DNA from 2 places in the Uliginosibacterium paludis genome. Region 1 is predicted to be linked to the other one. Evidence: riboswitches for the same ligand, from Rfam matches in the RefSeq annotation. Region 1 holds a riboswitch; the other holds the start of a gene.

Region 1 (5,510 bases):
CGCTTCCCACTTCGCTGACCGTCCAGCAGCGCGCGCGCACGCTCGAAATCGCTTTCGAAGACGGGCTTGAAGCGACGCTGAGCCACGAGTTCCTGCGCGTCTATTCGCCCTCGGCGGAAGTCCGGGGTCACGGCCCCGGCCAGGAAGTGCTGCAGGTCGGCAAGCGTGACGTAGTGCTGGTGGATGTCGAGCAGGTCGGCAACTATGCCGTGAAGCTGATCTTTTCCGACGGCCATGACAGCGGCCTGTATTCCTGGGATTACCTCTACGACCTCGCGAGCCAGCATGAGGCGCTGTGGTCGGAATACATCGCCCGCCTCGAAGTCGAGGGGGCCAGCCGTGATCCCTCGGCTCCAGTTCCCGAACATCTCCAGCCCGCCCCGCGCGGCGGCTGCAGCAATCACTGAAAGCCCGTGATGACAGACAAGACCACCCACTTCGGTTTCGAACAGGTCGCCGAAAGCGAGAAGGCCGGCCGTGTGCGCGGCGTGTTTTCGTCCGTGGCGCAGAAATACGACGTGATGAACGACCTCATGTCGGCCGGCATGCACCGCCTCTGGAAGCGCTTCACGGTCGAGCTCGCGAATGTCCGTCCCGGCGAACGTGTGCTGGACGTGGCCGGCGGCACGGCCGACCTGTCGCTGGCGTTTGCCGAGCGCGCAGGCCGCAGCGGCCAGGTCTGGCTCACCGACATCAATCACTCGATGCTTTCCGTCGGCCGCGACCGGACGATCAACAAGGGCTTCCTGCTGCCGGTGGCGCAGTGTGACGCCGAGAAACTGCCCTTTCCGGACAATCATTTCGATCTCGTCACCGTGGCCTTCGGCCTGCGCAACATGACCCACAAGGACGTCGCACTGGCCGAGATGCGCCGCGTGCTGCGCCCCGGCGGCCGCCTCCTGGTGCTGGAGTTCTCGCACATCTGGAAGCCGCTGTCGAAGGCCTACGACGTCTACTCCTTCAAGGTTCTGCCCTGGCTGGGCAAGAAGGTCGCGAACGATTCGGCCAGCTATCAGTACCTCGCCGAATCGATCCGCATGCATCCGGATCAGCCGACGCTGGCCGGCATGCTGCGCGCGGCCGGGCTCGATCGCGTCGAGTACTTCAACCTTGCCGCCGGCGCGGTAGCACTGCATCGGGGCTACAAGCTGCGCGCTTGAACTTTTCCGCGCCGACCCCATCAAAGACTCTGTCGCGCAGCTTGCGCAACTCACCCACAGAGTCTTCCATGATCAAGAAATTCCTGTTGTCCGTCGCCATGGTGACCGCCGTGGTCGGCATGAGCCTTGAAGTCGCCGAAGCCAAGCGTCTCGGTGGCGGTCGCAGCACCGGCATGCAACGCCAGGTCACTCCGATGCAGCGCCAGGCCACGCCGCCGACAGCCACCCCGCAGCAGGCCGCACCGGCCACCGCCCGGGCCGGCACACCCGCCCCCGCGCCGCAGGCTTCCGGCTGGCGCCGTTTCATGGGCCCGCTGGCCGGCCTCGCCGCCGGTCTGGGCATCGCCGCACTGCTGTCGCACTTCGGCATGGGCGGTGAAGTCGCCGGCCTGCTGATGCTCGCGCTGGGTGCAGTGATCGTTTTCGCCCTGCTGCGCCGCTTCATGGGCGGCGCCGCGCGCAATCAGCAGCCGCAACCGGCCTATGCCGGCAATGTCTCGCCGATGACGCGTGAAGCCCACGAGCAGCCCGCCTATGGTGGCAGTGCAGCCGCCGCACCCGAATCCAGCCAGGGCAGTTTCCCGGCGGGTTTCGACGTGACCGCCTTCGAGCGCCAGGCCAAGCTGAACTTCATCCGCCTGCAGGCGGCGAACGACGCCGGCGATCTCGCCGACATCCGTGACTTCACCTCGCCCGAGATCTTTGCCGAGATCAAGCTGGGTCTGGACGAACGTGGCGGCAAGCCGCAGAAGACGGATGTGGTCGTGCTCAACGCCGACGTGCTGGAAGTCGTCGAGGAAGCCGGCCAGTACATCGCCAGCGTGCGCTACCACGGCACGCTGCGTGAAGAAGCGAACGCCGGCCCGGCGCCCTTCGACGAGATCTGGCACCTGGTGAAGCCGGTGGATGGCAATCGCGGCTGGACACTGGCAGGCATCCAGCAAGCCGCCTGATCGTCTCATTGCTGGTTTCGGAACGGCCGCCGGGTTATGCTCGGGCGGCCGTTTTTCATTCCAGCGCCCCTCATGCTTGCCGACCTTCCACTTGCCGCGCTCAATCGCCTGCTCAGCGCCGAGCCCTGGGCCCGCCAGCTGCTGCAGCCCCATGTCGGCCAGCGCGCGCTGATCGAGGTGGGCGGCCTGACGCTGCGCTTCACGGTGGGCGCGGACGGCCAGCTCCAGCCTGCCGGCGCGGGTGATACCGGATCGCCGGACGCCAGCATCCGCATCCCGTTCGAAGCCCTCGGCAAACTGGCCGATGGCCCCGAAGCCCTGCGCAGCGCCGCCCGCATCGAAGGCCATGCCGGCTTTGCCGAAAGCCTGGCCATGCTGTTCCAGCACCTGCGCCCCGATCCGGCGGCCTGGCTGGCGCCCCGGCTGGGCGACATCCTGGCACAGCGCCTGGTCAGCAGCGCGCAGCAGCTTGGCAGGGCTGGCGTCGAAACCGGCCGCCGCCTGGGCAGCGCCGGGCTCGAACTGCTTCGCCAGAGCGACGGCCCCCTGCCCTCCCGGGCGGAGTTCCAGGACTTCCGGAGCCGGCTCTCGACCCTCGTGGAACGGCTTGACAGGCTCGAAAAACGCTGAGCGACGCCGTTTGCGCAAACAACTATAGACGGTAGCCGGGCAGCGCACGCACTACTACCGCTAGTAGTCAAGCCTTGTCAGTCACCCCGCTTCCGGTTACATTGCCTGCTCGACGGTTCCCCTCGGGGATCAAAAGGGAATCCGGTGCCGCATCTGCCATTCCGGAGCTGCCCCCGCAACTGTAAGCGTGGAGTACGGATACGCCGCAAGCCACTGGGTTCATGACCCGGGAAGGCCGAATCCGGCGTTGATGCGCCAGCCAGGAGACCTGCCGCCGAAAACAGACCGGATCCGCCCGTGCATTGCGACTGCCGCCCCCGGCAGTCTGTCAGCCAGGCGGATTTTCAACCCGGGGCGGGGTGCCTCCAGGCGTGTGTGTCGGCAAGCTCCGCATCGGATGCTCGTCCGACCCTGCCGCTGGCACCCGGCACCGAACAACAGGGAGCCCAGCATGCAGGTCACAACTCGCCCGGAAGACAGTCTCGTCAGCGCCGGCGCCGCGCAATCCTTCGAAGTCATCCGTCGTGACGGCAGCATCGCCATCTTCACGCCGGAGAAGATCGCCATTGCCATCGGCAAGGCCTTCATCGCCGTCGAAGGCAGTGACAGCCAGACTTCCGCGCGCCAGCGCGACCTCGTGGCCCGCCTGACCGACAGCGTGGTGCAGGCCTTTGCCCGCCGCCTGCCCAGCGGTGGCACGCTCCATATCGAAGACATCCAGGATCAGGTCGAGCTCGCGCTGATGCGCGCCGGTCAGCACGACGTGGCCCGCGCCTATGTGCTCTACCGCGAGAAGCGCGCCGCCGAACGCGCGGCCGTGCAGGCCGCCAGCCCGGTTGCCGAGGAAGCCCGCCTGACGGTGATCGACAACGGCGTGCAGCGCCCCCTCGACCAGACCACCCTGCTGCAGCAGATCCGCGAAGCCTGCGAAGGCCTCAGCGATGTGTCGGCCGAAACCGTGCTGGAGCAGACCCTGCACAACCTCTACGACGGCGTGGCGATGAGCGCCGTGCGCCAGTCGCTGATTCTCGCCGCGCGCACCCAGATCGAGCAGGACCCGGCCTACAGCAAGGTGGCTGCCCGCCTGCTGCTGCGCAGCGTGTGCGTGGAAGTGCTGGGCGAAGACCTCGGCCTCGCCGCCCAGGACGAGCGCCTGCGCGACGCCTTCCCCGGCCTGATCCATGAAGGCGTGGAAGCCGGCCTGCTGGACCCGCGCCTGGCCGAATACGACCTGCCGCGTCTGGCCGCTGCACTCACTGCCAGCAATGACCTGCGCTTCGACTACCTCGGCCTGCAGACGCTGTATGACCGCTATTTCCTGCACATCGAGGATCGCCGCATCGAGCTGCCGCAGAGCTTCTTCATGCGTGTCGCGATGGGCCTGGCGCTGAATGAAATCGACCGCGAAGCGCGCGCCATCGAGTTCTACCAGTTGCTCGCCAGCTTCGATTTCATGAGCAGCACGCCCACCCTGTTCAACTCCGGCACCCGCCACTCGCAGCTCTCGTCCTGCTACCTGACCACGGTGGAAGACGATCTGGAAGGCATCTACCAGGCGGTGAAGGAAAACGCGCTGCTGCAGAAGTATGCCGGCGGCCTCGGCAACGACTGGACGCCGGTGCGCTCGCTGGGCGCCCGCATCAAGGGCACCAACGGCAAGAGCCAGGGCGTGATTCCCTTCCTGAAGGTCGTGAACGACACCGCGCTGGCGGTGAATCAGGGCGGCAAGCGCAAGGGTGCGGTCTGTGCCTACCTCGAAACCTGGCACCTGGACATCGAAGAATTCCTCGAGCTGCGCAAGAACACTGGCGACGAGCGCCGCCGCACGCACGACATGAACACCGCGAACTGGATTCCGGATCTCTTCATGCAGCGCGTGATTGCCGGTGAGGACTGGACCCTGTTCTCGCCCTCCGACACGCCCGACCTGCACGAAAAGTTCGGCCGCGCCTTTGCCGAGGCCTACACCGGCTATGAAGCCAAGGCCGCGCGTGGCGAGCTGAAGCTCTTCAAGAAGGTGCCGGCGGTGCAGCTGTGGCGCAAGATGCTGACCATGCTGTTCGAAACCGGCCATCCCTGGATCACCTTCAAGGATGCCTGCAACCTGCGCTCGCCGCAGCAGCACGCCGGCGTGGTGCACAGCTCCAATCTGTGTACCGAAATCACGCTGAACACCTCTGACAGCGAAACCGCCGTCTGCAACCTCGGCTCGGTGAACCTGCCTGCCCACCTGGTGCAGGTTGACGGCCGCTGGGCACTGGACCGCGCCAAGCTCGCCCGCACCATCGGCACCGCAATGCGCATGCTCGACAACGTGGTCGACATCAACTTCTACGCCACGCCCAAGGCCCGCACTTCCAACCTGCGCCACCGCCCGGTCGGCATGGGCATCATGGGCTACGCCGACTGCCTGCACCGCATGGGCCTGCCCTTCGCCTCCGACGAGGCGGTGGAGTTTGCCGACCGCTCGATGGAAGCCGTCTGCTACCTCGCCTATGAAGCCTCCAGCAAGCTGGCCGAAGAGCGCGGCGTGTATTCCAGTTACCGCGGCAGCCTGTGGGATCGCGGCATCCTGCCGCTGGACTCGATCCGCCTGCTCGAAGAAGGCCGCGGCGAGGCGGTGGAGGTCGACCGCAGCGCTCGTCTGGACTGGAACGCCCTGCGCGAACGCATCCAGCGCCACGGCATGCGCAACTCCAACTGCGTAGCGATTGCGCCGACCGCAACGATCTCCAACATCATCGGCGTGTCGGCCTGTATCGAGCCG
Region 2 (5,510 bases), on a different contig from region 1:
ATCCTTGTACTTGCCGGTGCCGACCAGCAGGCGGGACGAAAACTCGCGATCGCCGATCTTCAACACATCAGTCATGTCTGGTTCCTGAGTCTGGTTCAGCCGCCGCCTACGGCCACAACGATTTCGAGCACGTCACCCTCGGCGAGCTGCGTGGTGGCATGCAGGCCCTTGGGTACGATCTCGCCGTTGCGCTCGACGGCGACACGCTTGCCTACGAGCGACATGTCCTCGAGCAGAGACAGAACGGAACACGGGGCGGACACCTGGCGGGTTTCGCCATTGATCTTGAGCGCGAGCATGGGACGGCGGCTGTTACGGGAAAAATCCGGCCCCGATTTTACCATGCAGGGGCGATCAGCCCCGGGCTGGCATGCAGCAATGACTTGCAGGCGACGCGGCCGGATGGCTACAATCGCCCCTCTTCCTGCCGGAAGCGCAGAGCGGGCGTCGTATAATGGTAATACCCTAGCTTCCCAAGCTAGAGCCGTGGGTTCGATTCCCATCGCCCGCTCCACATCAATCACGCGCAAGTGATTGAGCATGAAAAAAAGCCAAACCACCGGGTTTGGCTTTTTCGTTTCTGGTCCATTTGTCGTTGCTGCCAACCCCGGCTGCACCAAGCACCTTCGACGACTAGGCGTGGAGGTCACCAGCTCGGCGCTAGGCAACATCCTGCCAATCGACTCGCCAAGGTGCATGGAACGCGCTTCTGCCCGAGCCGGGAACTGATTCAGCAGCGAAAATGAAAGAAGCCAGGCAAGCAGCCTGGCTTCGTCAAGGCGACAGCGGCACGGGCCGCTGGAGAGGTCACAGGCTGCGTAGCAGCATTCTCATGCCGTAAGCCTCGACCCGATCGTGATCGCTGATGTAGCGTTCGTCGAGAGACAGTGTCTGGAGCCGGTCCGCAACCAACTCCTGAACGAAGCCTTCTGCCTCCTTTTCCGAGTCAGCATGAAACGGCTCGTGAACAACAAGACTTTTTGGAGAAAATCCGACGCTTCCCATGGCATACCTCCTGACGCATTCTCGGGCACGGCACCCTCGAATTCATCCTATGCCCTGCCGCCGGATTTTGTGATCAGGGTTTGCTGTTAAGCACTCTCCGCAACCGGAAACACCCTTGCAGTGGTCATCAGAGCGAATTCCGGCCTGAACGCCTGTCGTCACTCAACGGGCACAAAAAAACGGGAAGTCACACTGTGGCTTCCCGTCCCAAATAGAGGAAATCCGCTAACCGGATTTCCCTCCCCCTTCGTGCGGTGCTTCACCGCCGCCGACAGCACTGGCTGCCTGCAAAAATTCCGTGCCTTCAACTTGCCGGCTAACCGGGCCCTGAACCCGGGCCCGGTTGCCGTATGGAGCTGCGACCTGTGGTGCGCCCCGTTGTAAGCGTTCTCTCAAGGAACGCCAGTCTCCTCACTCCCCATGGTGTGCCCTGGCGCCTTGCGGTGCGGAGCTGACTCCGTGGTGAGAAGAATTCTTACACATCACCGCCTCTTATGAATACATCAATTGAACTTTTTGCCCCAAAACTTTTTTATCGTGTCGCGAGCGCAACACCTTTCAAATCAACAAGATAAGGGAAAACCCTTAGTCTTTTTTGCGGGCAATCAAAGTGTTTCCCGGAAAACCTTGCGCGCAGAGCCTTGGAGGGTGCGGTTCTGTCGAACTCCGCGCTTCACAGACTCTGAAAACTCACTGCCCCGCCAGCCTCCCGGTGATGAAGGCCCACTCTTCTGGTGTCACCGGCGTAATGGAAAGACGGTTGCCGGGCTGCAGGACCCTCATGCCGGAGAGTTCGGGGACACTTTTGAGACGCGCCAAAGGGATCAATGAGAGTTTGCGTTCGAAACGCACGTCCACGTTGAACCAGCGAGGCGACTCGGGTGTTGATTTCGGATCGTGATACGGACTGGCCGGGTCGAACTGGGTGGCGTCGGGGTAGGCGAGGCTGGCAATACGGGCGATGCCTGCAATACCGGGATGCGCACAGGATGAGTGATAGAAGAATGCCAGATCGCCCGGACGCATGGTGTCGCGCATGAAGTTGCGTGCCTGGTAGTTGCGAACGCCATACCACGGGACGCTTTGGTCAGGCCTGGCCGCCAGGTCGTCGATGCTGCAGTCGGCGGGCTCGCTTTTCATGAGCCAGTAGCGCATGGAGGCCTCATGTGAAAAGAGCGTGAGGCAAACCTGCCTCACGCTCTGGAAGGGATCCCCCGCAAGTGCCGTCGAGCCGTCATCCTGAACCTGGGGTTCAGGGGGTTGCCACTCAACCGCATCAGGTGCGCCCGGCATAAGGGGCGCTCACAACAGCGGGGTGCTGAGCCGGCAACCATGTCACGAAGACATTGGTTCAAGGAGTATGTGGCTCCAACCAACACCGCAGGGGAAAACTGCCGGGGAAACACCGCATCGCGATGTCGCCCTGAATTCTTTATGGACCTTTGCAGCGAAAATTTCCGTGAGGATATTTCCCGACTTCACGAACGGCTCAGAAAAGGTTTTCCTGTTTGCCGGCCACTTTGTCGATCTGCTCGACCATGGCTTCAATTCTACGCTGGTACGCAGGCATGTCCAAGCCTGCCGTGCGTTGCGCCACCACGGCTTCATGCGCAATCATCAGCGCGCACATCACTGCGGTTGACTCGCTGCCCGACGATTGCTTGCCGATGAGCTGCTGCAACTTGTCGTTCACCATTTCAACGGCAGCTTCCAGCGACGCCCGCTCGCCCGGCTTCACCGACACCTGGTAAGCCCGCCCCATGATCTGAATCTGCATGGTGTCACTCATGCGCCATCTCCCTGGGGCAAACGGGCCAGCAGCCCTTCCACGCGCTCGGTCACCACGGCGAGTTTTTCCGTCAGGCGCCGGTTGTCGGCCTGAAGCGTCGCAACACGCGTGGTCAGCTCGCGGTTTTCGAGATGCAGGCCCTTGTATTCGGCAAGCAGTGCGTTCAGGCGCGATTCGAGGCTGGTGAGTTCGGCATCCATCGGGCGATGGTAGTGCGGCGCAGCGAAGGCGGTCAACGCACGTCCGGCGGCTTTCCGATAGAATCCGCGCCAGCTTCAGGTGTCTGCACGGAACCCTTCGTGCAGATTAAACGGGAAGCCGGTGAGTGGTGTCTTGCGACGCCTGCAATGCCGGCACTGCCCCCGCAACGGTAAGCGAGTCACGATGCAGCAGACGGCCACTGTAACGCGGTTACGGGAAGGCGCTGCATCAGGAGGATGACACCTCCGCTCGCGAGTCCGGAGACCGGCCCGGAGCGCATCGAGGCGCATTGCGGAGGGCGATGACCGGAACCCTGCTCTCCCGTTCCGCGACTTCCTTTCCGGCGCCCCGCCCCTCTTGTATATCCCGTGCGGGCGGCACGGAAGGAGCACGATCTTGAACTTCCCACGCAGCAAAGCCCTGCCGGCAGCCATCCTGCTGGCTTTCTCCCATTCCGTTCTGGCAGCAGACACGGAAACCGTTCTGGACGACGTGGTGGTGACTGCCAACCGCGTTGCCCGGACCGCTGAAGACACACTGACCTCCGTCAGCGTCATCACCCGCAAGGACATCGAGCAGAAACAGGCGGCCACCGTGCCCGAGCTGCTCAGTGGCCTGCCCGGTGTCCAGTTCACCAACAACGGCGGCATCGGCAAGAACACCTCGCTCTTTCTGCGCGGCACGAATGACGGTCACACGCTGGTGCTGATCGACGGCGTCCGCGTCGGATCGGCCACGCTGGGCAGCGCCGGCCTGCAGGATCTGCCGGTCGAGCAGATCGAACGCATCGAGCTCGTGCGCGGCCCGCGCGCCAGCCTGTATGGTTCGGAAGCCATCGGCGGCGTGATCCAGATTTTCACCCGCAAGGGTCCGCAACCGGCGGCATTCAGCCTGGGCGGCGGCTCGCGTCAGACCTATCAGGGCTCGGCAACGGGCGGCTTCGGCTCGCAGGACCTGTGGCTCAACGTCGGCGCTTCGGGCTTTGCAACACACGGCATCAACGTGCGCGAAACCGCCAACGAGCCGGACAAGGATGGCTACACCCGCAGCAGCATGAACGTGCGCGGCGGCGGCCGTATCGGCCAGTCGCTGAACTGGGATCTGCAGACCCTGCACACCGAAGCGCGCAACAAGTACGACGGCAATCCGAACGTCACCGATGTGAAGCAGGATCTCTACACCGGCAACCTGCAATACACGGCAAACGCCCGCTACAACACCTCCCTGCGGCTGGCGCAAAATCTTGACGCCTCGACCAACCTGAAGGAGGACAACTTCTCCTCCCGCATCGACACCCGTCGCAGTCAGGCCAGTTGGCAGAACGATTTTTCGCTGGCGGAAGGCCAGCAGCTGGTCGGCGGGCTGGACTATGTCTATGACGAAGTCCTGAGCAACAGCGCCTTCAGCCGCACCAAGCGCAGCAATCGCGCAGCCTTCGCGGAGTATCTGGGCGAATTCGGTCAGGCAGACCTCCAGCTCTCCGCACGTCATGACAGCAACGAGCAGTACGGCCACCACAACACCGGCAGCATCGCTGCGGGCTACAGCTTCTCGCAGGCCCTGCGCGTCCGCAGCAGTTACGGCACGGCCTTCAAGGCCCCCAGCTTCAATGACCTCTACTACCCCTCGTCGGGCAACCCGAACCTGCAGCCCGAAACCTCGCGCACGATCGAGGCAGGCGCCGGTGGCAAGCTGGGGCAGTTCAGCTGGGATGCCAGTGTCTTCAAGACGCGCATCAACAACCTGATCGCCTGGGCGCCGGATGCTTCCGGCAACTACGTGCCGGGGAATGTCTCCCGCGCGCACATCACCGGTCTGGAACTCTCGGCGAGCCAGAAATTCGGCAACACGACGGTCGGTGCCAGCGCCACGCTGCTCAATCCCAAGGATCACTCGGGTGGCGCGACCGAAGGCAACCTTCTGGCGCGCCGTTCGCGCCAGAGCGGCCGCATCGACGTCGACCAGCTGATCGGCCAGTGGAGCGTCGGAGCCTCGCTCAACGGCACGGGCAAGCGCTATGACGCCGCCAACAACACGGTGAAGATGGGCGGCTACGCCACCGCAGACCTGCGCGTGGAATACCGCTTCAACCCCGAGTGGCGCATCCAGACGCGTGTCGAGAACGTTTTCGACAAGCGCTACCAGACGGTCAGCACCTATAACCAGCCGGGTGTGGGCGCATTCGTCACCCTGCGCTACCAGCCGAAGTAAGCTGCACCGACCGCAGCCGGCCACCTGCCGGCTGCCCCCGCATACGGAGAGACTGATGAGCGACAGCGAACGCGAAACCCGCCACAAGGCGCGCATGGCCCGCAAGAAAGCCGTGATCGACGCTCATATTGCCGCGGCCGACGAAGAACGCGGCCTGCTGCTGATCAACACCGGCAACGGCAAGGGCAAGAGCAGCGCAGCCTTCGGCGTGCTGGCCCGGGCACTTGGCCACGGCTTGAACTGCGCCGTCGTGCAGTTCATCAAGAATCGCTCGGACACCGGCGAGGAAGCCTTCTTCCGCGAC

The links. Region 1 has a riboswitch for cobalamin ahead of ABDB87_RS06705 (ribonucleoside-diphosphate reductase subunit alpha). Riboswitches for the same ligand answer to the same signal wherever they lie in the genome.
Region 2: linked by a shared signal. The riboswitch ahead of btuB (TonB-dependent vitamin B12 receptor) and the one ahead of ABDB87_RS06705 (ribonucleoside-diphosphate reductase subunit alpha) in region 1 are both predicted to bind cobalamin.

Annotation. Positions count from the first base shown of each region.
Region 1 covers NZ_JBDIVF010000002.1:363,011-368,520, forward strand. The annotation lists gene ABDB87_RS06685 (gamma-butyrobetaine hydroxylase family protein) at 1-407, shown strand, start outside; gene ubiE (bifunctional demethylmenaquinone methyltransferase/2-methoxy-6-polyprenyl-1,4-benzoquinol methylase UbiE) at 417-1,160, shown strand; gene ABDB87_RS06695 (Tim44 domain-containing protein) at 1,229-2,113, shown strand; gene ABDB87_RS06700 (ubiquinone biosynthesis accessory factor UbiJ) at 2,186-2,743, shown strand; cobalamin riboswitch at 2,840-3,033, shown strand; gene ABDB87_RS06705 (ribonucleoside-diphosphate reductase subunit alpha) at 3,195-5,510, shown strand, end outside.
Region 2 covers NZ_JBDIVF010000001.1:1,008,662-1,014,171, forward strand. The annotation lists gene ABDB87_RS04905 (thiazole synthase) at 1-75, opposite strand, end outside; gene thiS (sulfur carrier protein ThiS) at 96-299, opposite strand; tRNA gene ABDB87_RS04915 (tRNA-Gly) at 441-514, shown strand; gene ABDB87_RS04920 (hypothetical protein) at 808-1,005, opposite strand; gene ABDB87_RS04925 (EVE domain-containing protein) at 1,696-2,160, opposite strand; RNA gene ssrS (6S RNA) at 2,213-2,395, opposite strand; gene ABDB87_RS04935 (cell division protein ZapA) at 2,495-2,794, opposite strand; gene ABDB87_RS04940 (cell division protein ZapB) at 2,791-3,030, opposite strand; cobalamin riboswitch at 3,055-3,282, shown strand; gene btuB (TonB-dependent vitamin B12 receptor) at 3,392-5,206, shown strand; gene cobO (cob(I)yrinic acid a,c-diamide adenosyltransferase) at 5,262-5,510, shown strand, end outside.